3 regions of the Psychrobacillus sp. AK 1817 genome follow, and region 2 is predicted to be linked to each of the others. Evidence: riboswitches for the same ligand, from Rfam matches in the RefSeq annotation. Region 2 holds a riboswitch; each other region holds the start of a gene.
What was found. Region 2 has a riboswitch for lysine ahead of D0S48_RS18690 (Na+/H+ antiporter NhaC family protein). Riboswitches for the same ligand answer to the same signal wherever they lie in the genome.

Region 1 (4,163 bases), 1.2 Mb from region 2:
CCATATAAGCACCCGTGTTAATAGAAACAATGAAAATAGCAGCGAGTAGACGATCCATGTCTAATCCAAAGGCCAATGAGGAGCCGTAAAAAATAACCATTGCTTGTACTATCATTGGTGTGCCACGGAAAAACTCTATATAAATAGAGAGCATTAAGTTAACCAGCTTAAGAAAGTATCTTTTAATCCCCTTTTCTGGCATAGGAACAGTTCTTATAACTCCTGCCAGCAAACCGATGATAGCTCCGAAGATTGTTCCAATAATGGATATTAAGAGGGTTACTCCGGCTCCTCGTAAAAACATTGGCCAATTATTTGTAATTATGGATATAATCCATTCTAAACTCATAGTCTTCCTCCTTACATACTAGCTGACCCCATAAACACACTTACCAAGGAAAGTAAGTAAATGCTGTAAATAATGAAACGGCTGCAAAATAGTAGCAGCCGTTGTTATATGCTTATTCTGCAGCTGGTTGATTTAAAATAGCATTGTCCATAATTTCTTGTCGCTCTTCTTCTGAGATTCCTGCTAAAATTTTATTGATTTTGTCTGTTAAGTCACTTTCCTTTTTCAATCCTACTGCAACGGCTGTTTCCTCTTCATCTGCCACGAATCCTTCTGTAAATTCGATCATTACAAATTTATCATTTGCTGATGAAGCACTAATCCCTTCTGGACGTTCAGATACATAGCCGTCAATCATTCCAGATTCTAGTGCCACACGCATTGCAGGAAAATTATCTGATGCCGGTTGTTTTTTTACTCCTTCAATTTGGTCAATAACTCCGTAGTGAGAAGTATTTAATTGGCCAGTAATTTTCGCTCCCTTAAAGTCTTGAATAGAGGTAGCATTTTCAAATGCCCCGCCCTTTTTTACCACCATGACAAAGTTGGAAGTATAATAGTTTTCGGAGAAATCAATTGTTTTTTTACGCTCTGCAGTTGGTGACATCCCCGCAATAATTGCATCAATTTTGCCGGATGTTAGGGCTGGGACTAAACCGTCCCATTCCGTTTTAACAACAACGAGCTCTTTACCTAAGCCCTCAGCTATTTTTTTAGCAATTTCTATATCGTAACCACCAGCATATTCTGCATTACCGTCAATTTTTACGCCACCATTTTTGTCATCCATTTGAGTCCAGTTAAATGGTGCATATCCTGCTTCCAATCCTACTGTAAAAGTATCTAAATCAGAAGCTGATCCAACGCTTTCTTCCTCTTTTGTTCCACAAGCTGCAAGCAGTAAAATGGTTGATAGTAATAATGTTAAAGTGAATAGTCTTTTTTTCATCTCTATTAATCTCCTTTTTTAAAATTAGTATATGTATGCAAGCATACAAAAAGGACAACCGTACAAAAAAAGACCTGAGATAGACTCAGGTCATATATGTATGGTTGCCCTAAATCCTCTACTTTTCCCCATGAGATAGCACACCATTATAAACCGGGACGTTTATAACGGACAGTCCTGCAATTATTCACTGCAGACCCAGCATGTAATAATGAGTTTATTACAAACTTCGGCGACATTTCCTTCTCCCTAGCATCACAGCTACTCAAGCTCCACTAAGGACTGTTAAATATCGCGCCTCTACCTCACTTCTATAAAGCGAGGTTATATTCAATTATTGTTCATAGTCTACAACAGAGATTTTCATCTGTCAACATGTGTTCTATTGATTAAACAAAATATTACTATTATTGAGATTGTAATCTCTATAGAATTATTTCATTACCTATTTTAAAAAAAAGCTAATAATCTGAGGAATTGATAAGAAAAAGTCTGCTAAAGTAAACGCATTTTCAACTTTATCAGACTTTTTCTATTTCCCTTTGGGCATAGGTTCCGAGGGGGAGCGATAAGCCATCACCTTGGCTGCGCCTCGTTTGTGATGTCTTATCTGTCTCAGTCGTCCCATAAGAGCGCCGCCTGCCGCTCCAATCATAAGTTTTATAGTAAAGAGAAAGGAATATAGATAAAACTAACTCAATTATTTAAAGCTATTAATAAAATACTTTTCACTTTGACTATTTGATTAACACGTGATGGTTGATTTCCGCTCTCGGCGGACGCTTTCCGTGGGGTGAGCGATAAGCCATCACCGTCGCTTGCGCGTCGTTTGTGATGTCTTATCTGTCTCGTTCATCCCACCGGAGTCGCCGCCTGCCGCTCCAATCAAATAAAGCCCGCTTTAAAGCCTCCATATACATTCTTGGATCTCTTAGACCATTCGTTGATTGGTTGAAGCCCCCTTCTAGGAGAATTTCCATTTTGAACGTGAAGAAAAATGTTTCACATGAAACTTTATATTATAAAAAAACATGAGATAAGCTGGTTTCACATTACAAGCGACAGTATGGCTTATCGCTATGCTCCACAGAAAGAATTCGTTTAAAGCGCAACTTTAGCTATTTATAATTTATGCTTTTCATTCTTCTCATCTTTTCGGTAAACCGCAAAAAAAGAGCGCAAATGACTTGGCTACCACCTTCATTTGCACCCTTTTCACTTATTTTTGTATAAACATTTGCGTCCAGTAGTTACCGTCTTTTACATAACCTACACCAATATGAGTATAGTTTTTGTTTAAGATGTTGGCTCTATGACCTTCACTGTTCATCCACGCATCTACTACTGCTGCGGCTGTTTTTTGACCCATAGCAATATTTTCTCCTGCAGATTTATAGCTTATTCCAAAATTCTTCATCATTGTAAATGGAGTTCCATAGACAGGACTAGTGTGACTAAAATAGTTTTTATCGTGCATATCCTGTGATTTATATTGCGCTACTCTTCCAAGCTCCCAATCATATTTTAATGCTGAAAGACCCGCATTTGCTCTTTCCACATTTACAAGTTTAATTACTTCTTGTTCCATATTATAAGAATCATTTGTAGGGACATTTATTTTTTGACCTGGATAAATAAGGTCCGCATTTTCTAATTGAGGATTTTCCTTAATTAATTCTGAAACACCTGTTTGTGTCTTAACAGCAATTTTCCATAAAGAGTCTCCTGAAACAACTGTATAGGAATTAGCGGCAAATGCAGACATAGGCATTAATAACATCAGTGATAGTAGCGCCACAATAGCTACTTTAATTTTTTTCTTAAACATTGTAATCTTCCTTTCCTTCTTTAACTCTACTAATATAGTAAATGAAAAAAAGAATCGAAATCATCCCTTAATAATTGGATGTAATTTTACAGGTATATTACAAAAGAACTCAACAGAGAAGCAAAGCTCGGTATTAAACGAATTCATGCTTGTTTGAAGGTAACATTTTTGAAACATTCAAGGAGGATAATTCCTTTATAGACAAAATCTTTTCGATTTATCCCCTCTTAACCCGAACTGATTATACTGCTCTCCTATACAACTTCTATGGATTATACTATAGTAAAAATGGGTGATTATATGAGTATTAGAAAATATTTAGATAACGAGCGTTATGTCCTAGGAACGACAATGAAAGATGTTACTGCTCTAGAAGAGAACAACATGGCTTTACACATTTGTGAAAATCCTGAGTATATATTAGAAAATCGTAAGAGATTGGCGGAGCAACTGCAATGTGATTTGGATGATTTTATTTGCGCCAATCAGACACATAGTGCTAATTTCCATAAGGTAACTGCAGCTGATAAGGGGCGTGGCGCAAGGCTGTTAGAAACTGCCATTAAGGATAAAGATGCTCTTTATACATTTGAACCAGATCTTTTGTTATGCAGTTTTACAGCAGATTGCGTCCCTGTCATTTTCTACAATGAAAAAAATAATCTGGTGGGAGTAGTACACTCTGGCTGGCAAGGAACGGTCAAAGAAATTACAAGGAAGCTGTTTGAGTATTTAAAACAACACGAACACTGTAACCCAAATGACTTTCATGTACAAATTGGCTCTGCACTCAGCCAAGAAAAATTTGAGGTAGATGAAGATGTCTATAAAAAGTTTAAAGATTTAGGCTATGCGAACGACTTTATGTACTATAAAAATGAAACTGGTAAATTTCATATCGATAACCAGCTCACCGTCCAAAAGCAATGTGAGCTTGCTGGTATTCCACTTGAACGTATTTCAATCGATCGAACATGCACATTTTTAAACCCTGATGGTTTCTCTCATCGAGAAGACAGAAATACAGGTAGACATTT
Region 2 (4,163 bases):
AGCCTAGTACCAAGTAACCTACTGCTGCAATAATTGCGCTAATAATAGCATAGGGCAGCTGAGTCATTACGTGGTCAATTACATTAACACCTGCTCCTGTTGCAGACATAATGGTCGTATCGGAGATTGGTGAGCAATGGTCTCCAAAAACTGCTCCTGCTAAAACAGCAGCTAAGACTGGAAGCAATAATTGAGGCTCAATCGCCATGATGATACTCGCTCCAATAGGAAGTAAGATACCAAAAGAACCCCAAGATGATCCAGTTGCAAAAGCCATAAATGCTGTTAACACAAACATTAATACAGGTATCACACCTACTGGTACATTGTTTTCCGTAACTAAAGTAGCTAAAAATGCTCCAGTTTCTAAAGCTGTGATTAAATAAGACAACGACCAAGCAAACACTAATATCAAAATAGCTGGAAGCATAGATTTAACACCTGTCCATATTGCTTTCCACACGTAAGTCATGTTTGCCTCTGGGTTCGTTTTAAATTGGCGCATATATAAAATCATTGCGATTATACTAGCTGTCAGTCCCCCTATAAATAACGAAAGAGGTACATCTGTATGTTCAAAGATTATAAAGATGTCTAAAATTTTTCCTGAAAGGCTATAACCTGTCCAAAACATACTTCCTAAAGTGACAACCACTAAAGAAATAATAGGAAGTAATAAATCAATCACCTTACCATAATTATTTTCCGGGAAATCACCCTCTAAATCTCCAGGATTTGTTTTCTCCGGGTCAAAAAGTACGCCTGTATCCATCGCTCGTCTTTCATGCTTTTTCATCTCAAACAAATCAAAGTCAGTCCATGCTGTAAAAAAGACCAATGCTAATGTCGCGATTACATAGAAGTTCATCGGTGCCATTAACACAAATGCCTCCAGCGGTGTATAATCAGTCACCGCATGTGTAGCAAAAATCACTCCTAGCTGACTGATTAGGAAAGCTCCCCAGCTAGAGACTGGAGACACTACACAAACCGGTGCAGAGGTGGAATCGATAAAATAAGCAAGCTTTGCACGAGAAACCTTGTGAGAGTCTGTAATTGGTCTTGCGATTTGTCCAACTGCTAATGCATTAAAATAATCATCCACAAAAATGATAATCCCCAAAAAAGCAGTTAAAAGTTTAGATCCTCTTTTTGTTTTGATTCTTTTGATAGCCCAAGCAGCAAATGCTGTGCTACCACCGGAAAGACTAACGAAAGCTGTTACTACTCCTAATAATAATATAAAAGCTAAAATATATATGTTATATACGTTTAACCCACCATCCCAAAAGGATACTTTAAATGAGTCCCATAATAAAAGAAAAGATTGTACTGGGTTAAAATTCTCTACAAGTAATGCGGCGGAAAGAATCCCCGCTCCCAATGAAAGTAAAACTCTTTTAGTCACTAAAACCATAATAATTGCCAATAATGGTGGCACTAACGAAAAAATAGTATTCTCCAAAACTGTTCCTCCTTAAAAATCGAAAAGCCAACCTATAAATATATATAGGTTGGCTTGATTATGAAATATAAGCTAAATACTTACTTCATTTGTAGCTCCCCATCTATACTGGCGTATAAATGACAGTGTTATTTTTGTTCAAAATAACCCCAACTAAATATCTTATGACTATCAATACTTAGCTTCGGCAAAGCTTCCTTTCATCTACGATCAACGGTGTCAACCTCCTGTAAATTACTCTTAAGCCTCGCAGCCTCTACCTATTCATTATTCATTTCTTTCTATTCTAACAGGGTTTTATAAAAAACGCCTTTTTTTTAATCTTTCGGCAATGGTATTGGCACCTCTACTGATGGAGCAGCAGACCCATCTCCTCCGGTGTAAATATGAGGCACCTGACCCTGTACTAAGCCCATTGCAACAGGGATATTTTGTTCAACTACACTCATCTTACTTGCCAGCGGTACAATGATTTGTACATTTACTTTAATATGAATACTAATTTCTACATAAGCATTATTTATTCCAAACTCTGTTATGGTAGGCACTACATTGGACTGAACATTACCTATTACATGGAAACGAATTGGAATTTTCGGCCCTAAGTTTCCGATTAGAGGTATATTTGTAGCCTGCCCCATCGGCACAAAGAATACTACCCCACCTTGATCTTCCATCGTATGCTTATCATATTCAATATCATCCAAGTAGGGAAGGCTAGAAAGATTACCTTTTTCTGCCTGCTCCAAATGAGATTGCACTAAACTATTTGTATCAGAAAGTACTCGGTTGATAATCTCCGTATTAAACTTAGTCGTCACCATATTTTTACTATCTGAAGGAACTTCTTCAATAATATCGTTTACGTCTAACACATTTGCCGTACGTGAATTAATCGCTTTACTAATTACCATAGAGGCAATCTTATTAGTTTGTACTTCTGCATAATCTAAATAAGTTGGAGTCAGTTGGGCATTTATGTAATAAAACACCCAAGCTACCGACAATAGAAAGCATGTCAAAAAGATAGCTAATTTACGTTGAGTGCTAAAAAATATATAACGTTTCTTCTTTTTTCGATAAAACAACGAAAAAACCTCCTCATTACTTTTATGTAACAAGAAGGTCTTTTATGCCCTGCACTTATGCTCTTCCTTTATTCCGTACCATTTCACAACGTCTCGAATTGTTTCTGGCATAATATATTGTTTTTTTGCTGTTTTAAAGGAAGGAAAGAAATATCCAAATGTGAACATATCCAAAGTTGCCAGCCGGTAGGTGTCCTGAATAATTAACGGACTTCCCTGTATTAAGATAACACCATCTTCTCTTTCAACTATTTGTTCAAATAACACATTACCTAAGAATTTACCACGAAAGCCTAATCCTTTTACCTCGAGGTGAGGCCATTTATCATTTTTTGATTGCTCAATGATCTCTAGTAAATCTGCTCCACTTAATGTAATGATACAAGGATTAATAGGATGAGGAAGACATTGATGTAAGTCTCCTGCAGTTACAGGTCCCTCCGGTAAATCTTTTAAAAATATACCCGCTGGGAACATTGCACAATCAGCACCTGTATATTCGAGCAACCCTTTCCCAAAAAATTTAGCGAGCTCAGATTCATGAAACCATTCTTTTTCAAGCTTTACTGGATTATTAAATACAGTATGAGAAAGCTGGGCTTTTCCTTCATACTCCCAACGCATTTGGAGTTGGCTTGCATATTCAGGTACGGGTAGCTCGTCGGTCGGATATACCTTAGCCTCTTTAGAAACAATCTTCTTGCTAATATGATCAAACTCTAATATTACACGTCCAATATACATACCAAATTTGCCTGTAGCAGCCTGCAAAGTGTTCCCTAACCATTTCCCCTCCTCGAACAAATGATGGGTGTGAGCGCCTAAAATAAGATCCAATGAGGGTATTTGTTCAATCAGAATTTCATCCTGTGATTTTCCCAAATGTGACATACATATTAGAATATCTACTTGTGAGGAAATTTCCTTACACACATTTTTTAATCGTGGTATAGGGTCCTGTACATGCCAACCAAGTTTTTCATAGTAAACGCCATAATCTGCAGTGGCAGCAACAATTCCAATTTTAATGCCAGAGGGGGTTTGATGAATTTTGTAAGGCTTTACCCAATTAGGAATCTCTCCATCCAAGTTAGTAAAATTTGAAACAATTACTTCAAAATTTGCTTCTGTATATAAAGAGTCTAATTCCTCATGACTAAGCGTTATCCCTTCGTTATTACCAATTGTCACATAGTCATACTTTGCCTCGTTTAAAAGCTTTACATTGCCCTTCCCCAGAGTTCCTTCTGTATAAATATTGGAGCGATCCACGTGATCCCCGATATCTAAAATAAGATAGGAATCCTTCTTTTCATGCATCTTTCTTTTATTTGAAAGAAAGTGATGGATTGAAGGCCAATTTTCCAAATGACTGTGCAAGTCATTTGTATGATAAATATAAATCGTCTCTTTCACCCTCTCCACCTCTTTCATATGTTTTAACCATTTTATAATTTTCTTTTAAAATAGCCCATCAATAATGGAGCGGATTCCAAGTAACAGTAACACTATCCGTAAGGCAGTTACTAGTGTTTCCGAGTTCAACTTTTTGTTCAGCTTTGCACCGATCTTAGCACCAATATATGCAGCAGGGATAACGGGTATGGTAT
Region 3 (4,163 bases), 280 kb from region 2:
TGTAGATGAAGCATTTTTTGTCTGCTATAATCTATTTAGAGTTAATAAAGGAGGAATTATATATGGCAATTGTTCATGGAACAGATCAAACCTTCTCACAAGAAGTTGAAAAAGGATTAGTATTAGTAGATTTTTGGGCAACATGGTGCGGACCTTGTAAAATGATTGCTCCAGTTCTAGAAGAAATGGATGCTGAAATGAGCGAGAAAGTTAAAATCGTTAAAGTTGACGTAGATGAGAACCAAGCGACTGCAAGTCAATTCGGTATCATGTCAATCCCAACATTAGTGTTATTTAAAGATGGTCAGCCAGTAGACAAAGCTGTTGGTTTCCAACCAAAAGAAGCACTAGTTCAATTCGTTGAGAAAAACGCATAATAATAAAAACCGGGTCCTCTAAGGCGCCCGGTTTTTTTAAACAGGTGATGAGATGAACGAACTAATTCAACAGAAATGTGCAATCCTACCAGATCAACCGGGCTGTTATTTGATGAAGGATCGGCAAGGCACTATTATATATGTAGGAAAAGCAAAAGTATTAAAAAATCGTGTAAGATCTTATTTTACCGGTTCACATGATGGAAAAACTCAAAGATTAGTACAAGAGATAGTGGACTTTGAATATATCGTTACATCGTCTGAGCTAGAGGCATTGATTTTGGAGCTCCATTTGATCAAAAAGCATGATCCAAAATACAATATCATGCTCAAGGACGATAAGACGTACCCATATATAAAAATTACAGGGGAAAAGAACCCAAAGCTAATTATTACAAGACAAGTAAAAAAGGACAAAGGGAAATATTTTGGACCCTATCCAAACTCCCATTCTGCCCATGAAACGAAAAAGCTGCTAGATAGACTATATCCATTAAGAAAGTGTCAAAAGCTACCTAGTCAAGTTTGTCTTTACTATCATATTGGTCAATGCTTAGCTCCATGTGTAAAGGAAATTGATGAACCAACATACACAGAAATAATTCACGAAATCTCTAGTTTCCTTAATGGCGGACATGGTAAGGTCAAGAAAGAACTGACTGAAAAAATGAACGCTGCAGCGGAACAGCTTGAGTTTGAACGAGCTAAAGAATACCGCGATCAAATTGCCCACATTGATCAAGTTATGGAAAAACAAAAAATGACGATGAATGATTTCACGAACCGTGATATTTTTGGATATTCAGTAGACAAAGGGTGGATGTGCGTCCAAGTCTTTTTTGTGCGTCAAGGTAAACTGATAGAAAGAGATGTGTCTCTATTCCCGATGTATCGTGACCCGGAGGAAGAGTTTCTTACGTTTCTAGGCCAGTTTTATGCCAAACCTGAACACATCAAGCCAAAGGAAATATTCGTCCCAAATACTACCGATTTGGATTTGGCGTCTGAGCTGCTGCAAATGAAGGTCATTATTCCACAAAAGGGAGCAAAAAAGAACTTAGTAGATCTGGCTCAAAAAAATGCTTCAATTGCACTGAAAGAAAAATTTCACTTAATCGAACGTCAAGAGGAGCGGACAATTGGGGCTGTAGAGGAATTAGGTCAGTTGATGGGAATTAGCATGCCAAGCAGAATCGAAGCATTTGATAATTCACATATCCATGGGACAGATGCAGTTTCAGCCATGGTAGTTTTTGTTGATGGCAGAGCATATAAAAAAGATTATCGTAAATATAAAACTAGAACAGCAGCCAAGCATGATGACTACGGAGCGATGCGCGAGGTTGTTCGAAGAAGATACACAAGAGTCCTAAAAGAAAGACTGCCACTTCCTGACCTTATCATTATTGATGGTGGTAAAGGACAAATCGAGGCTGCTCGCGAAATTATTGAGGATGAATTGGGCTTAGATATACCTATTGCAGGACTAGCCAAGGATACTAAGCACCAAACTTCTTCTTTGCTGTATGGTGATCCCTTAATGATTATACCTATGAAGCGGACTAGCGAGGCATTCTATTTATTACAAAGGATTCAAGATGAGGTCCATCGTTTTGCTATCACATTCCATCGTCAACAAAGAGGGAAGCATACGATTGCTTCTTCATTAGATGGAATAGAAGGAATCGGACCAAAGCGAAAAAAACTACTACTCAAGCATTTTGGCTCCGTTAAACGAATGCAAGCTGCATCTAGGGAAGAGTTAATCGAATCTGGGCTTCCTAGTAAATTGGCAGATAATCTAATCGCTCATTTTCAGAAAAATTTATTGTCTTCTGAATAATCTTATGTTATCTTTAAAACAATTTAATATTCACTATTCAAACAGTGAAGATAGAGGTGCGAATTGCAATAGTACTAATCAAGAGGATGAAAGATCCATTGAGGGATTAGGAAAGGGTTGTTCGCCGAAATATAGAAGAGCTTTTCCTTTTCTATGTTGGTTCTGTATTTAAGAGATGCAGGATTGTCAGAATATATATTCTGGAGGGCTATCTCACATGGGCAATTGTTTTTTGACCGTGTATGAGAAGAGTTAGCTTTCCGCAATCTTGTGGAAAGCTTTTTTTATTGTATCCCGACAGAGACAAAAGGGGAGATAGGTTAATGAGTAAAATTGTTATGAAATTTGGCGGAACTTCTGTAGGCACTCTCGACAAAATAACGAATGTCGCAAAAAGGATTCAAAATGAAAAAGAAAAAGGCCACGATATTGTAGTAGTTGTTTCTGCAATGGGTAAAACAACTGATGATTTAAATTTGTTGGCAAGTAAAATCACCGATAGTCCTGTAAAAAGAGAGATGGATATGTTGTTGTCAACAGGGGAACAAGTGACGATGTCCTTGCTTGCAATACAATTGAACTCACTTGGTGTGGAAGCCCTATCTCTCACAGGTTGGCAAGCAGGCATCCAAACAGACGATGTACATAGAAATGCGAAGATCAGTCAACTAGATGGCAACAAGATAAATGAATTTCTTGAAGGAAACAAAGTAGTAATTGTTGCAGGATTTCAAGGGATTTCTTTGACGGGGGAAATCACTACCTTAGGAAGAGGAGGATCAGATACTACTGCCGTTGCTGTTGCAGCTGCGATAGATGCAGAAATATGTGATATTTACACAGACGTAGATGGGATCTATACTTCAGATCCTCGTTATGTACTAGATGCTAGAAAACTAGAGCAGTTGGAATATGATGAGATGTTAGAGTTAGCCAATTTAGGCGCTGGAGTGTTGCACCCCCGAGCAGTGGAGTTTGCTAAAAATTATAAAATACCACTTAGAGTACGATCAAGCTATGAAGAAACAGAAGGAACAATTTTAAAGGAGGAAGTAGATGTGGAAAATAATTTAGTAGTACGTGGGGTAGCGTTTGAATCAGATATAGTACGTTTGACTATAGAGTATGAAGTGCCTTTTAATGGTTCGCTAGCTTCCATTTTCACTACACTTGCTAATAATAATATAGACGTTGACATTATTGTCCAATCAATCGTTGAGGGAATGAAGCCTACAGTTTCGTTCTCTATCAAAAAGGAATCACTCTCAGAAGCAATTGAGGTTTTAGAAACAAATAAAAAAACTTTAGGTTTTACTTTTGCTGATTTTGAGGTTGGCCTAGCTAAAGTATCGATAGTAGGATCAGGAATGGTATCTAATCCAGGTGTTGCGGCCCAAATGTTTGACCGTCTTAGTAAGGAGAACATACCTGTCAAAATGGTAAGCACCTCAGAGATTAAAGTTTCTGTAGTAGTCCCCCAGGGTAATATGATCCAAGCTGCTAATGCCCTGCATAATGAATTTGAATTGGCTATCAGCCGATAATTCTATATTTAAAGAGGATTGTCGTTTTACCTACAATCCTCTTTTTTGTATACATGCTGTTTTATCGCGAACTCTTTAAATCCCATTTTATATGAAAAGTGACCATTCCAGTTTTTTTGACAAGCTCATCATAGCACTCGGTCTCATAGCCGCCAATTTTTTGCTGCTGCTCCGCAAGAAAACCTGCCTCTAGTCTATGACTTCTGCTAATCCCACTTTGAGGCAAATTAAAGGTTTCTAATATGTAATGAGCCGAATCCTTTGAAGTCTTTTCTAATTCAAGCTTTCCCCAACCAGCTTCTTGGAAGAAAGAGATGGCTTCTTCCATTGAATAGAGAGGAAATTTACGAGCGAGGTCTTTACCTGCCCAGTATAAAATATCTTTTTCATGTTTTCCGA

Region 1: another riboswitch for lysine. It lies ahead of D0S48_RS12635 (transporter substrate-binding domain-containing protein); the one in region 2 lies ahead of D0S48_RS18690 (Na+/H+ antiporter NhaC family protein).
Region 3: another riboswitch for lysine. It lies ahead of D0S48_RS20175 (aspartate kinase); the one in region 2 lies ahead of D0S48_RS18690 (Na+/H+ antiporter NhaC family protein).

What each region holds. Positions count from the first base shown of each region.
Region 1 is NZ_CP031739.1:2,540,144-2,544,306, reverse strand. It holds gene D0S48_RS12640 (amino acid ABC transporter permease) at 1-349, opposite strand, end outside; gene D0S48_RS12635 (transporter substrate-binding domain-containing protein) at 462-1,298, opposite strand; lysine riboswitch at 1,427-1,609, opposite strand; gene safA (SafA/ExsA family spore coat assembly protein) at 2,518-3,126, opposite strand; gene pgeF (peptidoglycan editing factor PgeF) at 3,427-4,163, shown strand, end outside.
Region 2 is NZ_CP031739.1:3,743,257-3,747,419, reverse strand. It holds gene D0S48_RS18690 (Na+/H+ antiporter NhaC family protein) at 1-1,465, opposite strand, end outside; lysine riboswitch at 1,550-1,732, opposite strand; gene yunB (sporulation protein YunB) at 1,783-2,553, opposite strand; gene D0S48_RS18680 (bifunctional metallophosphatase/5'-nucleotidase) at 2,596-3,969, opposite strand; gene D0S48_RS18675 (sulfite exporter TauE/SafE family protein) at 4,015-4,163, opposite strand, start outside.
Region 3 is NZ_CP031739.1:4,027,664-4,031,826, forward strand. It holds gene trxA (thioredoxin) at 63-377, shown strand; gene uvrC (excinuclease ABC subunit UvrC) at 430-2,220, shown strand; lysine riboswitch at 2,264-2,439, shown strand; gene D0S48_RS20175 (aspartate kinase) at 2,544-3,764, shown strand; gene D0S48_RS20180 (YslB family protein) at 3,826-4,163, opposite strand, start outside.